DNA from 3 places in the Sporosarcina sp. GTC18466 genome. Region 1 is predicted to be linked to each of the others. Evidence: riboswitches for the same ligand, from Rfam matches in the RefSeq annotation. Region 1 holds a riboswitch; each other region holds the start of a gene.

Region 1 (4,740 bases):
TCCGGCAATAAAGAACGTGGGGACAAGCCGGCGAAAGAGAAACTGTCTTGCACAGAGCTCGAACGCGAGGAGGGAGAGCAGCTGTTCAGCTATTCGCTCCAGGGCTGTCGTTCTGAGTCCTCTACTGATCAATTCACGTTGCTGAACATCTTAAAGGAGCAGGAGATGGATCACGATCATTAACCTTGCGGAACGTAGAGTATGGAGGATTATCGATGTCCTACAGTTCCATATGCAATAAAAGCAAACCAGGCACCAATACGAGCGGGGCCTGATTTGCTTTTTACAGCCTAATATGGATAATAGCCGTGATAGGGCGATCCGGTCTGGACGGGAAATCCTCCGCCCGGCTGCCTGCATCCTGCTGGAGGAGCGATGATGACCCGGTCCTTGATCGGCGCGAATGCTTGCTGGACGAGCCGTTCATCCAGGCAATACGCCTTAGCGAACACTTGCGGCGGGGTCACTCGTAAAATGTCCGATCCCCAGACCGTATCCAGTTTCGCTGTGTCATAGATGGTGAGGACGTGCGTGTTCTCTCCACTTGCATTAAAATAATGCCACCAGCCTTGCGGAATTGTCACGGCTTGCTGTGGGCCGATCCGGTAGCTGATCAATTCATTTGTCTTGGGATTGATCATCGACACGACCGTCTCACCCGTGATACCGTAAATCAATTCATCTGCGTTTGAATGGTAATGAGGCTCCACGCCATTGTCTCCGCCCAGAAAAACATCTAACAGAACTACATTGCCAAGCGTCTTCAGTTGCTCCTGGCTTAGTACATTTATATAATTGCGTTCATTTTTCGTGAAAAACCGGCTCTTGCTCAAATCGTAGGCATACTGCAAATTCGGATCTTTGAAATCCACGTCATGCTTCTCGATGATTCCATCACTCCCTTGGGCCATGGTCATTGCCTTTCTAAGGTATGCGAAGGCCCGGAGTCATGTGAATGAAAAGGCCCGAAATGCTGCCGTTTGAAAACCGAGAATGTGCTATCCTTCCTGAATGGATACGGGCATGTTGATGTTGACTGGGCAAAAGTGAGGTATTATCAACTGATGGATGAGTTTTTTTAGAAGGAGGGATCCGCGTGAATCGGCAACAGATCCTGGATTTATATGATCATGAATTGCGGCGCCATCTAGTGACGCCAGGCTATATCCGGGAAGAGACGGAGCACGTCATCCGTCATGTCTCACAGCACGGCGAGAGAGGGTTCATCATCGCATCCGATGTGAATGAAGAGAACGCAAGCCGCGTTATACGGGAGGAACTCGCCTATTTCAACGGGCAAGGCTCCGGGTTCGAGTGGAAAGTATACAGCTATGACAAGCCCGGCAACTTGAAGGAGCTTCTTGAAACGGAAGGGTTTGAGTGCGAACCTCCTGAGGCGCTCATGGTTTTGGAAGTGGAAGAGAGCCATCCGCTCGTGACCGGAGATGCTCCCTTGACGGTAACCGAAATAACAGACGAAAAGGGCATCTGCGAAATCATTTCACTCATGGATTTCATATGGGCGGATACGCATGATGAACTGGGAACCCGGCTCTGGCGAGATAAGCAGAACGATCCCGACTCGCTTTTCCTATATGGACTTTATGAGGGGGACAAGCTGATCAGCGCCTCGTGGATGTACTTTGAGGAAAACTCATCATTCGCGAGTCTATGGGGCGGCTCGACATTGCCCGAGTATCGCAAAAAGGGCTGTTACACATCGATGCTCTCCGTACGGGCAAAGAAAGCATGGGAACACGGTTACCGGTTCCTCACAGTGGATGCCAGCCCGATGAGCAGGCCGATTCTAGAGAAGTACGGATTTCAGTGCCTTGCGCAAATGGCAGGCTGCCAGTCGCCTGAAAGAGGGTAAAGTTGCATTACAAATCAAGGAAGAACTTGACATTGCATAAATGTCAGGTAAACTGAAAGTGTTCGAACAAATGAATACTGTTGAACTAGGGGTGTCCGGATAGTCCGGACTGAGAGGGAAAAGCGATGATTTTTCCTAACTCTTTGGACCTGATCTGGCTCGTACCAGCGTAGGGAAGTTTCTCTTAAACATAATTTGGCATACGGCAGACGTATGTGTTTAAGACCGGGTCCGCATGATGAGGATCCGGTCTTTTTGCGTCTTTGCGGGCTCAAATTCCCTGTATTGGATAGAGTCATAGGTCACCCGAATAAAAAATGAGGGGACGATGACGAAATGACAAAAATGACAGAAGACACACCGATTCACATCCATTCCTGCTTCCCGGCAAGCCGGAAAGTATACGTGCAGGGCAGCCGAGAAGATCTCCAGGTGCCGATGCGGGAGATCGAATTGTCGCCGACGATCACAGAAGAAGGCGAGTTCGACAACCCGCCGTTCCGTGTTTATGACACGAGCGGCAAATACACCGACCCTGCCCATGAAGTGGACATCCGCAAAGGCTTGCCGGAACTCCGGAAGCCATGGATTTTAGAACGCGGAGACGTCGAGGAATACGAAGGTAGAAAGGTGAGGCCCGAGGATAATGGATACCGAGCTGGAAAAGAGAAGGAGCATGAGCAGTTTCCGCTCCTGAAACGCAAACCGCTCCGGGCGAAAGCCGGAAAGAACGTGACGCAAATGCATTACGCGCGAAATGGGATCATCACGCCCGAAATGGAATTCATCGCAATCCGTGAAGGGCTGGATGCGGAGTTTGTACGGTCAGAAGTCGCAAGGGGGCGTGCGGTCATCCCTTCGAACATCAACCATCCGGAAGCCGAGCCGATGATCATCGGACGCAACTTCCACGTGAAGATCAATGCGAACATTGGAAACTCAGCCGTCACTTCGAATATCGCACAAGAAGTGGAGAAGATGACGTGGGCGACTAGGTGGGGTGCAGACACGATGATGGACCTGTCGACTGGTAAAGACATCCATACAACACGGGAATGGATCATCCGCAATTCGCCGGTCCCGGTCGGCACGGTTCCGATCTATCAGGCTCTTGAAAAAGTGAATGGAAAAGTGGAAGACCTTTCGTGGGAAGTGTTTCGCGATACGCTGATTGAACAGGCAGAGCAAGGCGTCGACTACTTTACGATCCATGCTGGCGTACTGCTCCGCTATATTCCGCTCACTGTGAAACGGGTCACCGGGATCGTCTCGCGCGGCGGGTCCATTATGGCGCAGTGGTGCCTCCTCCATCACCAGGAGAGTTTCCTATACACACACTTCGAAGAGATCTGCGAAATCATGAAAATGTATGATGTTTCCTTCTCGCTCGGAGACGGCTTGCGGCCGGGCTCGATCGCGGACGCCAATGACGAAGCGCAGTTCGCGGAGCTTGAGACTCTCGGAGAACTGACAAAGATCGCATGGAAACACGATGTCCAAGTGATCATCGAAGGGCCGGGACATGTCCCGATGCATTTGATCAAAGAAAACGTGGACAAGCAAATGGAGATTTGCGGGGAAGCACCTTTCTACACGCTCGGACCGCTGACGACAGATATTGCGCCAGCGTATGATCACATCACATCTGCAATCGGGGCGGCGATGATCGGCTGGTTCGGCACCGCGATGCTTTGCTATGTGACGCCGAAGGAGCATTTAGGATTGCCGAACCGGGAAGATGTCCGGGAAGGGGTCATCGCGTATAAAATCGCGGCCCATGCGGCAGATCTCGCGAAAGGGCATCCAAGTGCGCAGAAGCGCGATGATGCACTTTCAAAAGCACGATTCGAATTCCGTTGGCGTGACCAATTCAATTTGAGCCTGGATCCGGAGCGGGCGATGGAATACCACGATGAGACGCTGCCAGCAGAAGGGGCGAAGATTGCGCACTTCTGCTCGATGTGCGGCCCGAAGTTCTGCAGCATGAGAATTTCGCACGATATCCGTAAATACGCGGACGAGAAAGGGCTTGACGGGATGACTGCCATTGAAAAGGGCATGGAGGAAAAGGCGAAGGAGTTTCAAGAAGCCGGAGGACAAATCTATACTTGACGGGAACGAGGGATGGGCATGACGGTGATCGACCGGCTGCTTGCGGACATTGCCGAAGGGAAACAGCAGTTGTCACGGCTGGAGAGGGAACTCAAAGAACTTCAGGATCGTTGCGTGCATGACTTTCAAATGGCACGTTCACATCAGATCTGCCGCAAGTGCAAGCTTGTGGAGAATTACCACTATTAATCAAGAAAGATGCCGGGCACGAAACATTTCCGGCATCTTTCTTGATGTATGAAACGAATCGGCTGCACGGTCGTATATATACATAAAGCAGAAACCGATCAAAATGCGAGGTGGATTTCTATGTTTACAAAGAAAAAGAAAGACAGCGAGACTGTGTTTTACAATGTTGGCATCTATGTGCCTGACACCGTCTCTGATGAGACATACATGGAATGGGACGAACAGCTGGCTGACGCGGCTGATAATGTAGGGACGAGTGAATTGATTGAGCTTGCCGAATATGACCAAGCCGTGATCGCTGACATAAAAGAACGTTTTTCCCATGTCGATGTGACAAGACGCTTTTTCATGATCAATAAAATAGACCATGAAGCCATCCGCAAAGAGGTCGAGCAGCTCGAGAAGGAGAACAAATGGCGGAAGTTGTTTGGGCGGGTCAGTGCCGAGGAATACGCCGAAGCGGAAGACCGGATTGTCTCAAGTCCCGAGCGGGCATTGTGCTGCACAAATGATCTGTATGAAGCGACCCGCTTTTTGGCAGACGCGGCAAAACGGGACTGAGCCGC
Region 2 (4,740 bases), 1.3 Mb from region 1:
AAAGCAAAGCGGGCGCTCTAGCGGAAGATGAACTGGACGACGTGTCAGTCGCTGGCGCCCAAACGGCTGCGGCCGCTGCGGAAGTCAGCCTCGCCCGTCCGAACCTGATCTGGATCAACGCGCTGCTCGCCATCGCGGTCATCGGCGTCCTTGTCTGGGGCATCATCCCGGCCGGCTTCGCCTTCATGATCGGCGTCAGTATCGCATTGCCGCTGAACTTCCCGAAAGTCGACGACCAGATGGCGCGCATCAAAGCGCACGCGCCAGGCGGAATTTTGATGGCTTCCATCATCCTTGCCGCAGGCTCCTTCCTCGGCATCCTGAACGGGACGAACATGCTGACGTCCATCGCGACAGACCTCGTCTCCGTCCTGCCGGCTTTCGTCGGTCCGTACTTGCACCTCATCATCGGGGCGCTCGGCTTGCCGTTCGACTTGCTGCTCAGCACAGATGCCTATTACTTTGCATTGCTGCCGATCGTTGAACAAGTCGCAAGCTCGTTCGGCATCCCGTCGCTGTCCACGGCATACGCCATGATCGTCGGCAACATCATCGGCACCTTCGTCAGCCCGCTGTCGCCTGCCCTCTGGCTCGCGCTCGGACTCGCAGGACTCGAGATGGGCAAGCATATCCGCTATTCCTTCATGATGATGTGGGGGCTGAGCATTGTGTTGCTGATTGTTTCTGTTTTGCTAGGTGTCATTGTGATTTGATTGAATACATGAATGAAAGGCGTGCGGCTTCGAGTCGGCGTCTTTCTTTTTTGTCTAGCCGGGAGGAACGATTGCTTCCTTTTGGGGCAAGGTTGCTTCGTTCGAAGGAGTGATTGCTTATTTTGCGATAAGGATTGCTTCTTGTTGGCGTTAATTGCTTGTAATAAAGAGCAAGTTGCTTCGTTTTGCCTGTTGATTGCTTACAAAGGTTTAGATTGATTGCGTCAGCAGGAAAGGAGGTTGTTGCTTACTATTCAGCAGTGGCCGCCAGCCCTCTGTACCCTCCCCTCTCTACGAAGTTCTGAAAATATGATACAATTTAAACAATTGATGAAGGGAGAGAATCATATCTTGCAAAACATCGGAAATAGTGTGCAGTACCAGATCTATATGAACATGATCCAGCCCGGTCCGGACCGGCTGCCTGTACAGGTGGAGGCATGGGAGGAAAAGGCCCGCGAGAAGCTGAAAGACGGTCCGTACTATTATATTGCCGGTTCTGCAGGCAGCGGACAGACGGAGAAGAATAACCGCGAGGCCTTTGATAGATGGAATATCGTGCCCCGCATGCTGCGGAATGTGGATACGCGTGATCTATCGGTCGACCTGTTCGGCAAGACCTATCCGTTCCCCGTCCTGCTCGCTCCGGTCGGTGTCCAGTCCATCATCCATGAGCACGGTGAAGTGGCTTCTGCAAAGGCTTCCGCGGAACTTGGCATTCCGTTCATCGCGAGTTCTGCCTCCACTGTCCCAATGGAAAAAATCGCTGAAGCCGTCGGGGACGCGCCTCGCTGGTTCCAGCTCTATTGGGGTCGCGACAAGGAGGTTACTGCCAGCTTCTTGGAGCGCGCGGAAAACGCCGGATATTCGGCGATTGTTGTGACCCTTGATACAGCGATGATGGCGTGGCGGGAGCATGACTTGCGCAATGCGTATTTGCCATTTTTAATCGGAGAAGGCGTCGGCAACTATTTCACCGACCCGGCGTTCCGTTCAAAGCTTTCTGCGCCGCCTGAAGAAGATCCGACGGCTGCCATCATGCACTGGACTACCATCTTCGGCAATACGGGGCTCACATGGGAGGATATTGATTTCCTGAAAGAGCATACAACGCTGCCGATCATCTTAAAAGGGATCCTTCACCCTGAAGACGCGAAGCTAGCTTTGCAAAAAGGCGTCGACGGCATCATCGTCTCGAATCACGGCGGGCGGCAAGTGGACGGAGCTGTCGGTGCTCTGGATGCATTGCCGGCAGTTTGCGAAGCCGTGGACGGGAAAGTGCCCGTCTTGATGGATAGCGGCATCCGGAGAGGAGCGGATATTTTGAAGGCGCTCGCGCTTGGAGCATCTGCCGTGCTGATCGGCCGGCCTGCGATGTATGGACTTGCCGTTGCCGGACAAGAAGGCGTGAAGGAAGTGCTGCAGAACATGCTGGCGGATTTTGATCTGACGATGGGACTTGCCGGACAAGCCTCCGTGAGCGGGCTTCACGCAGATGTGATCGAGAGGGCGTTTAGGTAAGATGGTGCTGAAGGAGGCGAACCTCGTGTTTCCCTTCCCCTCCCCCTGTGCCTATGCTATGATGAAGCCAAATGAATACGAGACTGCTAGGGGTGCTTCGTGAGGAAGCTGAGAGAAGGCCGGTGCCTTTGACCCTTTGAACCTGATCTGGCTCATACCAGCGTAGGAAAGCGGGCATGCATATCACACAATATTGGTGTAGTAGGCGGATTCCCCCTTTCCGGGCGGAATCCGTTTTTTTGTATCTGTATTCATTGAATGAATTGATCACCTAAAGGGGGACGAAACACATGGAGAAAATTACAATCGGGCTGGAATGGTTCTTGAATCCGGATCATATGCCGCTCATTATCGGAATGAAGAAAGGCTGGTTCGCGGACGAGCAGCTGGAGATTGAAATGGTCGAGCCGGAGGAGCATTTTGATGCCATTGATGAAATCAAAGCGGGCAAGATGGATATCGCGATCACGGAGCCTCTTCACTTGGTCGAGGACCGGGCGGCGGGCGAGGATGTCGTCGGGTTCGCGCGCTTTTTGCATACGAACGGCGGTGTGATGTTCGAAAAAGGGAAAGGGATCGAGCGGCCGCGTGATCTGATCGGCAAGCGCATCCAATATCCGGGTGCGCCGGGGCTCGGCGGGCTCGCGATTGTCCGGACGATGGCAGAGCATGACGGCGCCGCGTGCAGCTATGATGATTTCATTCCGGTCAATAACGGTTTCTATCATACGGATGCGCTGGAGAGCGGCAAAGCGGATGCCGCGACGCTGATCTTCAACAATTTTGAAGTGACAGAAGCACGGCATAGAGGGCTCGATGTCGATTTCTTTGCGCTGAAGGACTGGGGCATCCCTGATTTCTGCCAGCTGATCTTGATCACTAATTCGAAGGTGCTGAGGGAGCGCGAGGAGAGCCTCCATAAATTTGTCCGCGTCTTCCGGAAAGCGATTGATTTCATTTTTACGAATCAAGAGGAAGCCAAGGCGATCTATCTGGAGTACATTCAGGCAGGCGATGATGCGCTTGCCGTCAAGACGATGGATGCGACGCTCCCTTGTTTCACGTTCGACTTTTCAATGTCTGCCGACTACTACAGCGAGCTGCAGGACTGGCTGCGGGCTGCAGGTAAAATCCAACATACCGTGCACCCGGAGGAATACTGGACGAACGAGCTTAGCTTGCTTGGGAAACGGGCGGTTGTGAAGTAAGGAAAGGAATGCTTGGCGTGCGGGGGATTGCTTCGTTTGGCGTGAGGGTTGCTTACTTTTAGCGTCCTGTTGCTTACTTTGTAGTGCTTGTTGCTTCTTTCAGGCGGTGGATTGCTCGCTTTTCAAGCTGGATTGCTTCCAATGGACCTCCCATTGCTTACTTGGCAAGCCACTTGGTTCGGCGCGGGCCGATTGCTTCGTTTGGCGTGCGGGTTGCTTACTTTTGGCGACGTGTTGCTTACTTTGTAGTGCTAGTTGCTTCTTTCGCGCGGAGGATTGCTCGCTTTTCAAGCTGGATTGCTTCGATCGGACAAGTCATTGCTTACTTGACTAGCCGCGTGGCTCAGCGAGAGCCGATTGCTTCGTTTGGCGCGGGGGTTGCTTACTTTTAGCGTCCTGTTGCTTACTTGGCTGTGCTAGTTGCTTCTTTCGGGCGGTGGATTGCTCGCTTTTCAAGCTGGATTGATTACAACGGACAACCCATTGCTTACTTGGCAAGCCGCGTGGCTCGGGCGGGCCGATTGCTTCGTTTGGCGCGGGGGTTGCTTACTTTTAGCGTCCTGTTGCTTACTTGGCAGCGCTTGTTGCTTCTTTCGGGCGGTGGATTGCTCGCTTTCCAAGCTGGATTGCTTCGATCGGACAACCTATTGCTGATTTGGCAAGCCGCGTGGCTCGGCGCGGGCCGATTGCTTCGTTTGGCGCGAGGGTTGCTTACTATTGGCATCCCGTTGCTTACTTGGCAGTGCTAGTTGCTTCTTTCGGACGGTGGATTGCTCGCTTTTCAAGCTGGATTGCTTCAAATGGACAAGTCATTGCTTACTTGCCCTCGCCACCTGTAGAATCTCCTGTCTGCCAAAAAAAAACGTTGCCAGACCATCTGGCAACGTTTTTCCTATTAGTTCTCCAGCGTGGCAACCCCGCTGCGCACGGCTGCCTCTTTGACCGCTTCCGTGACCGCTTCGACGACGCGCGGATCGAATGGGTCGGGGATGATGTAGTCGGCGTGGATTTCGTCATCCGTGAGCAGCGTGGCGATTGCGTGGGTCGCCGCTTTCTTCATCTCTTCATTAATATCCGTTGCGCGGACATCGAGCGTGCCGCGGAAAATGCCTGGGAACGCGAGGACGTTGTTGATCTGGTTCGGGTAATCGGAACGGCCGGTCGCGATCACTTTGACGCCGAATCGCTTCGCGTCATCGAATGTGATTTCCGGATCCGGATTGGCGAGGCCAAACACGATCGGATCGGCATTCATGCTTTTGATCATCTCTTCTGTCAGCAAGTTCGCGACGGAGACG
Region 3 (4,740 bases), 1.3 Mb from region 1:
AAAATCGGTCCATACATTTGAAGGGTTCATCCGCATGGAAGTCTGGATGAAGGAAAATTCTCCGGATTATGATGAACTCAAAGTGTGCACGACCTGGGAGGACCGCAGTTTCTTCGACAACTGGCTGAAGAGCCGTGAATCGGAGAAAGCGCACGGCGGTGAGCGCGCGAAGAAGCCGGAAGGGAAAGGCCCGATCCTCGGAAGTGAATTGACGACGTTCACCGTGAAAGTCCAGCATCTTCCTGCAGAGAAAATAGTGCAACAATAAGGTGGACAGCCGGTATCCCGCGGGAGCCGGTTTTTTTAATTGGACTGCAAAAATGCATCCGGGCCACAAACACAGTATACTGATGGGTAACCATTCCGCCCCCGTGGGTGAAACGTGGATGAAGGAGCTGAGAGCGATTTGGCTGCATGCAAAGTAACAGTGATCGGCAGCATCAACATGGATTTAGTGACGAGTACGAGCCGGATCCCGCAAGTGGGGGAAACCGTGACGGGTGATTCGTTTCTTACGATACCTGGCGGGAAAGGCGCGAATCAGGCTGTTGCCGCGGCACGGCTTGGTGCAGCTGTCACGATGATCGGTGCTGTGGGGGATGACCCTTTTGGAAAAACGTTAGTGGAGCACTTGAAGGCGCAGGGGATTAACACGGATTTGATCATGGAAGTCCGGGGGTGCTCGACCGGAATCGCTTCGATTACGTTATCCGACAGGGATAATAGCATCATCGTCGTACCTGGCGCGAATAGCTATGTCACTCCGGAGATGGTCGAACAACATGAAGAGGCGATCAGGAATAGTGATATTCTTTTGCTGCAGCTGGAAATTCCGCTTGCGAGTGTGATCAAGGCCGTGGAACTTGCACATAAACATCGCGTCCCTGCCATCTTGAATCCTGCGCCGATTCAAGAGCTTCCCATGGAGCTGCTGGAGATGGTCGATTATGTAACGCCGAACGAGCATGAGCAAACTCTTCTATTCGCGGCAATAGACGGACCCGGAGGGCAACTTGAAAAGATAAAAGAAAAGTGCATTGTCACGAAAGGGTCCAAAGGGGTTATGCTGTACAAAGATGGCGACTCTGTAACGATACCCGCTGCCAAAGTCGAAGTCGTCGACACTACAGGAGCGGGGGATACGTTCAATGGTGCATTGGCCTATGCGTTATGCGAGGGCTTTGCAATGGAGGAAGCCTGCCAATTTGCAAATGTGGCCGCAGCCATTTCTGTTACGAAGCTCGGAGCGCAGACAGGCATGCCGACGAAAAGAGAAGTGGAAGATTTCTTGAAGGCCTATCCATTACTTTGATTTGAAACGGAGGAATTAAGATGAAACCAGTCATACTAGACGTTGACACCGGAATTGATGATGCGATGGCGATCGCGTATGCCATGCATTCCCCGGAGCTCGATGTAATCGGGCTGACGACATGCTTCGGGAATAACTCGGTTGAAAATACGACACGCAATACACTAGCGGTCCTGGAAAAGATAGGGAAGACGGCGCCTGTGTATAGGGGTGCTGCAAAGCCGCTCAAACGCGATATAGGGAATTTCCCCCTGCATGTTCACGGAGAAGATGGGCTCGGGAATAGCTTTGTTCCACTTCCTGCAGCAAAAGCGGAGCAAGAACACGCGGTGGATTTCATCATCCGCCAAGTGAAAGAGCGTCCGCATGAAATCACGATGATCCCTGTCGGCCCGCTTACGAATCTTGCGCAAGCCATCCAAAAGGATCCTGCCATCGTCCCACTTTTCAAAGAGATCATCCTGATGGGCGGTGCCGTTTTCGTCCCTGGAAATGTCACGCCGTTCAGTGAAGCGAATATACATACGGATCCGGAAGCGGCTGAGCTTGTCTTTTCCTCCGGGCTGCCAGTCACTGTAGTTGGCCTGGATGTAACGATGAAGACCCTTTTACCAGAAGAGGCCTTAGAGAGCTGGCGTGCTAAAGGAACTGACGAAGCCCGGTTTTTTGCGGACATGACGCGTTTCTATATGGCAGCCTATGAGACATTCGAACCGGGCATCGGAGGGTGCGCCTTGCATGATCCGTTAGCTGTGGGCGTTGCAATCAATCCGGATTTTGTCCAAACGGAAGAGTGGAATGTAACGGTTGTCCTGGAAGGGGAAGAGACAGGGAAAACGGTACCGTCATCTAGCGGCAATCCAAAAGTCCAAGTGTGCACCGAGGTCAAGGCGGAGCAATTTCTTCACCACTTCCTGGAGCGGGTTTTATAGACGGGTCGGAAATCCAGGGAGGAATGTGAATGAAACATGTATACGATCATACGGGAATTGCTGTCAGAAGCATTGAGGACGCCCTTCCTTTTTATCTGAATGTCCTGAACGGATCGCTGGAGGACCGGTACACAAGCACAGCGCCGGGCGTGGAAGTGCATGTGGCGGTCGTGAGGACGGAAGAGCAGCTGATCGAACTGCTGGAACCGACGAATAAGAACTCTCCGATCGCCCGTTTCATCAGGCAGCGGGGAAAAGGGGTCCACCACATTGCGTACCGAGTCGATGACCTCGATCAAGCGATTGCAGACGCCAGAAGTAACGGAGTGCGTTTCCTGGAAGATACATTGCGGACCAATGCGAGGGGCAGAAGACTGATTTATATCAATCCGATTTCCACGGATGGCACGTTAGTGGAGCTTTGCAGTTATCCAGAGGCTGGCGGGGTTGATTGAAAGGAAAGGAACCATGACCTTGACTTACCATCCAGGAAACTATACGATGGGGCTATAACTGAATGATATGCACTAGGGGTGTTATGTAACTGAGACGAGTTTGACTCGAACCCTTTGAACCTGAACTAGTTCATACTAGCGTAGGAAAGTGTAAACTCGATACATATAATGTGGGCGCGTATGCCTTGTTTTTGATATGTACATAATGACTTTACGCAACTTTCCTACGGGAAGGCTGCGTATTTTTTTGTTTGATCAACTAAAGAAGTGGGAGTGTTCAAGATGAGCAGAACAGTAGTAGTGACAGGCGGGAGCAGAGGACTCGGCGCAACAATCGTGCAGACATTGGTGGAGCAAGGATTTCAAGTGGTCATCAATTATAACAAGAGCCGGGAGGCGGCAGAGCAGCTTGCAGCTGAAGCGGACGGGAAGGCGATTGCCATCCAGGCAGACGTGACGAACCGGGAAGAAGTGGACCGGATGATGACAGAGGCGGCGGACCATTTCGGCGGCATAGACGTCGTCGTCAACAATGCCCTCGTAGACTTTAAATTCGATCCGACAAAACAGAAAGCCTTCAAGGATCTGTCGTGGGACGATTATCAGAAACAGCTGGATGGCACGTTGAAAGCGGCATTCAATATCTCGCAAAGTGTAATTCCGCAATTCATGGAACGAAAGAGCGGCGGTATTATCAGCATTGGCACCAACCTGTTCCAAAACCCGGTCGTGCCGTATCACGAATACACGACTGCGAAAGCAGGGTTGATCGGCTTTACGCGTAATCTTGCGGCAGAACTCGGCCAATACGGCATCCGAGCGAACGTCGTATCGGGCGGTCTATTGAAAACGACGGATGCCAGCAGCGTGACAACGCCGGAAGTGTTCGACTTGATTGCACAATCCACTCCGCTGAAGAAGGTGACGACGCCTCAAGATGTCGCAAGCACGGTCGTTTTCCTTTGCTCAGAGCAGGCAGACGGCATTACGGGTCAGAACATCACCGTGGATGGCGGCCTGACCATGAATTGACCGCGTAATTTCAGGCGGACAGAGGTCTTCCTCCAAGTCTTGTATCACTATCAGCATGGCTACTTTACTTAGCAGTATAAACAGCAGTTAAAACGCACAGTGTTGTCTGTGCGTTTTTACTTGCTATGTACTATTCAACAATCGCGCCAGATGGTTGAAGTATCCACTTTTTAAGATCCTTTGCTTTCTTTCGGCTTTTTAACACTGAAATATGCTCCTAAAATTAAACCTAACGCTGACAATCCATAAATAACAGATGTAATGTCAGTATGAATATTTAAACTGGATGTAACCACAGCCAGTACGAGAGAAATCAAAATCAATAAATACTTCATTTTACCCATCCCTTTCTCAATAAAATTTACTGTTTATATACTTCCACAGGAGTGCGGTATACCAAATAAATCGAGATAAGTGTACTCGAAATCCCCATCTACTAGCCGGTGGGGATTTTTGCGCTTACCAAAGATGTACACTCCCTACTCCAGAATGGCGCCTTATTATGGAACAAGGGGCAAATAGCCTGTGTATTACAGTTCTTTATTTTTATCTATTGCACTTTTAGTCTTGAGTTGGATCTATGTCAATATCCTGGACACAAAAATGTTAAGTCGTTGTCAGAAACGGCATCCATTCATGGATGGTCCTGTATCCAGCGAAACCAGTCAAGTGAAAGCCCGCACTTGACAGCTTTCGCTGGATACAGGAAGTACAGTCCATGGATGTCGTTCCTGAAAAATGTGTAGGTAGGTTGAATCGAAGTCCTAATGACATCTAACGATCAAGCAGCTACCTGTCTGCACTGATCCTCGAGTTGCTGCGGCGTCAAGTAATCAATTGCCCCATGGATTCGTTTCCGGTTATACCAGGATTCAATGTACTGGAAGAGGGCAATTCGTGCTGCTTCAAAATCTAGATAAGTGGTTTGATAGATTTCTTCCTTCTTTAATGTGGCATGAAAAGACTCGATGCAGGCGTTGTCATACGGACAGCCTTTTCGACTGAAAGA

What was found. Region 1 has a riboswitch for thiamine pyrophosphate ahead of thiC (phosphomethylpyrimidine synthase ThiC). Riboswitches for the same ligand answer to the same signal wherever they lie in the genome.
Region 2: linked by a shared signal. The riboswitch ahead of ACZ5FK_RS06780 (ABC transporter substrate-binding protein) and the one ahead of thiC (phosphomethylpyrimidine synthase ThiC) in region 1 are both predicted to bind thiamine pyrophosphate.
Region 3: linked by a shared signal. The riboswitch ahead of ACZ5FK_RS06495 (3-oxoacyl-ACP reductase) and the one ahead of thiC (phosphomethylpyrimidine synthase ThiC) in region 1 are both predicted to bind thiamine pyrophosphate.

What each region holds. Positions count from the first base shown of each region.
Region 1 is NZ_AP044037.1:2,642,291-2,647,030, forward strand. It holds gene ACZ5FK_RS13050 (DUF4362 domain-containing protein) at 1-183, shown strand, start outside; gene ACZ5FK_RS13055 (cupin domain-containing protein) at 291-911, opposite strand; gene ACZ5FK_RS13060 (GNAT family N-acetyltransferase) at 1,097-1,873, shown strand; TPP riboswitch at 1,951-2,066, shown strand; gene thiC (phosphomethylpyrimidine synthase ThiC) at 2,210-3,985, shown strand; gene ACZ5FK_RS13070 (hypothetical protein) at 4,004-4,174, shown strand; gene ACZ5FK_RS13075 (hypothetical protein) at 4,295-4,735, shown strand.
Region 2 is NZ_AP044037.1:1,392,127-1,396,866, forward strand. It holds gene ACZ5FK_RS06770 (CitMHS family transporter) at 1-713, shown strand, start outside; gene ACZ5FK_RS06775 (lactate 2-monooxygenase) at 1,023-2,234, shown strand; TPP riboswitch at 2,313-2,420, shown strand; gene ACZ5FK_RS06780 (ABC transporter substrate-binding protein) at 2,525-3,442, shown strand; gene ACZ5FK_RS06785 (NAD(P)-dependent malic enzyme) at 4,338-4,740, opposite strand, start outside.
Region 3 is NZ_AP044037.1:1,336,347-1,341,086, reverse strand. It holds gene ACZ5FK_RS06515 (antibiotic biosynthesis monooxygenase) at 1-268, shown strand, start outside; gene rbsK (ribokinase) at 446-1,312, shown strand; gene ACZ5FK_RS06505 (nucleoside hydrolase) at 1,333-2,244, shown strand; gene ACZ5FK_RS06500 (VOC family protein) at 2,274-2,699, shown strand; TPP riboswitch at 2,764-2,863, shown strand; gene ACZ5FK_RS06495 (3-oxoacyl-ACP reductase) at 2,982-3,731, shown strand; one part of gene ACZ5FK_RS06490 (IS3 family transposase) at 4,513-4,740, opposite strand, start outside.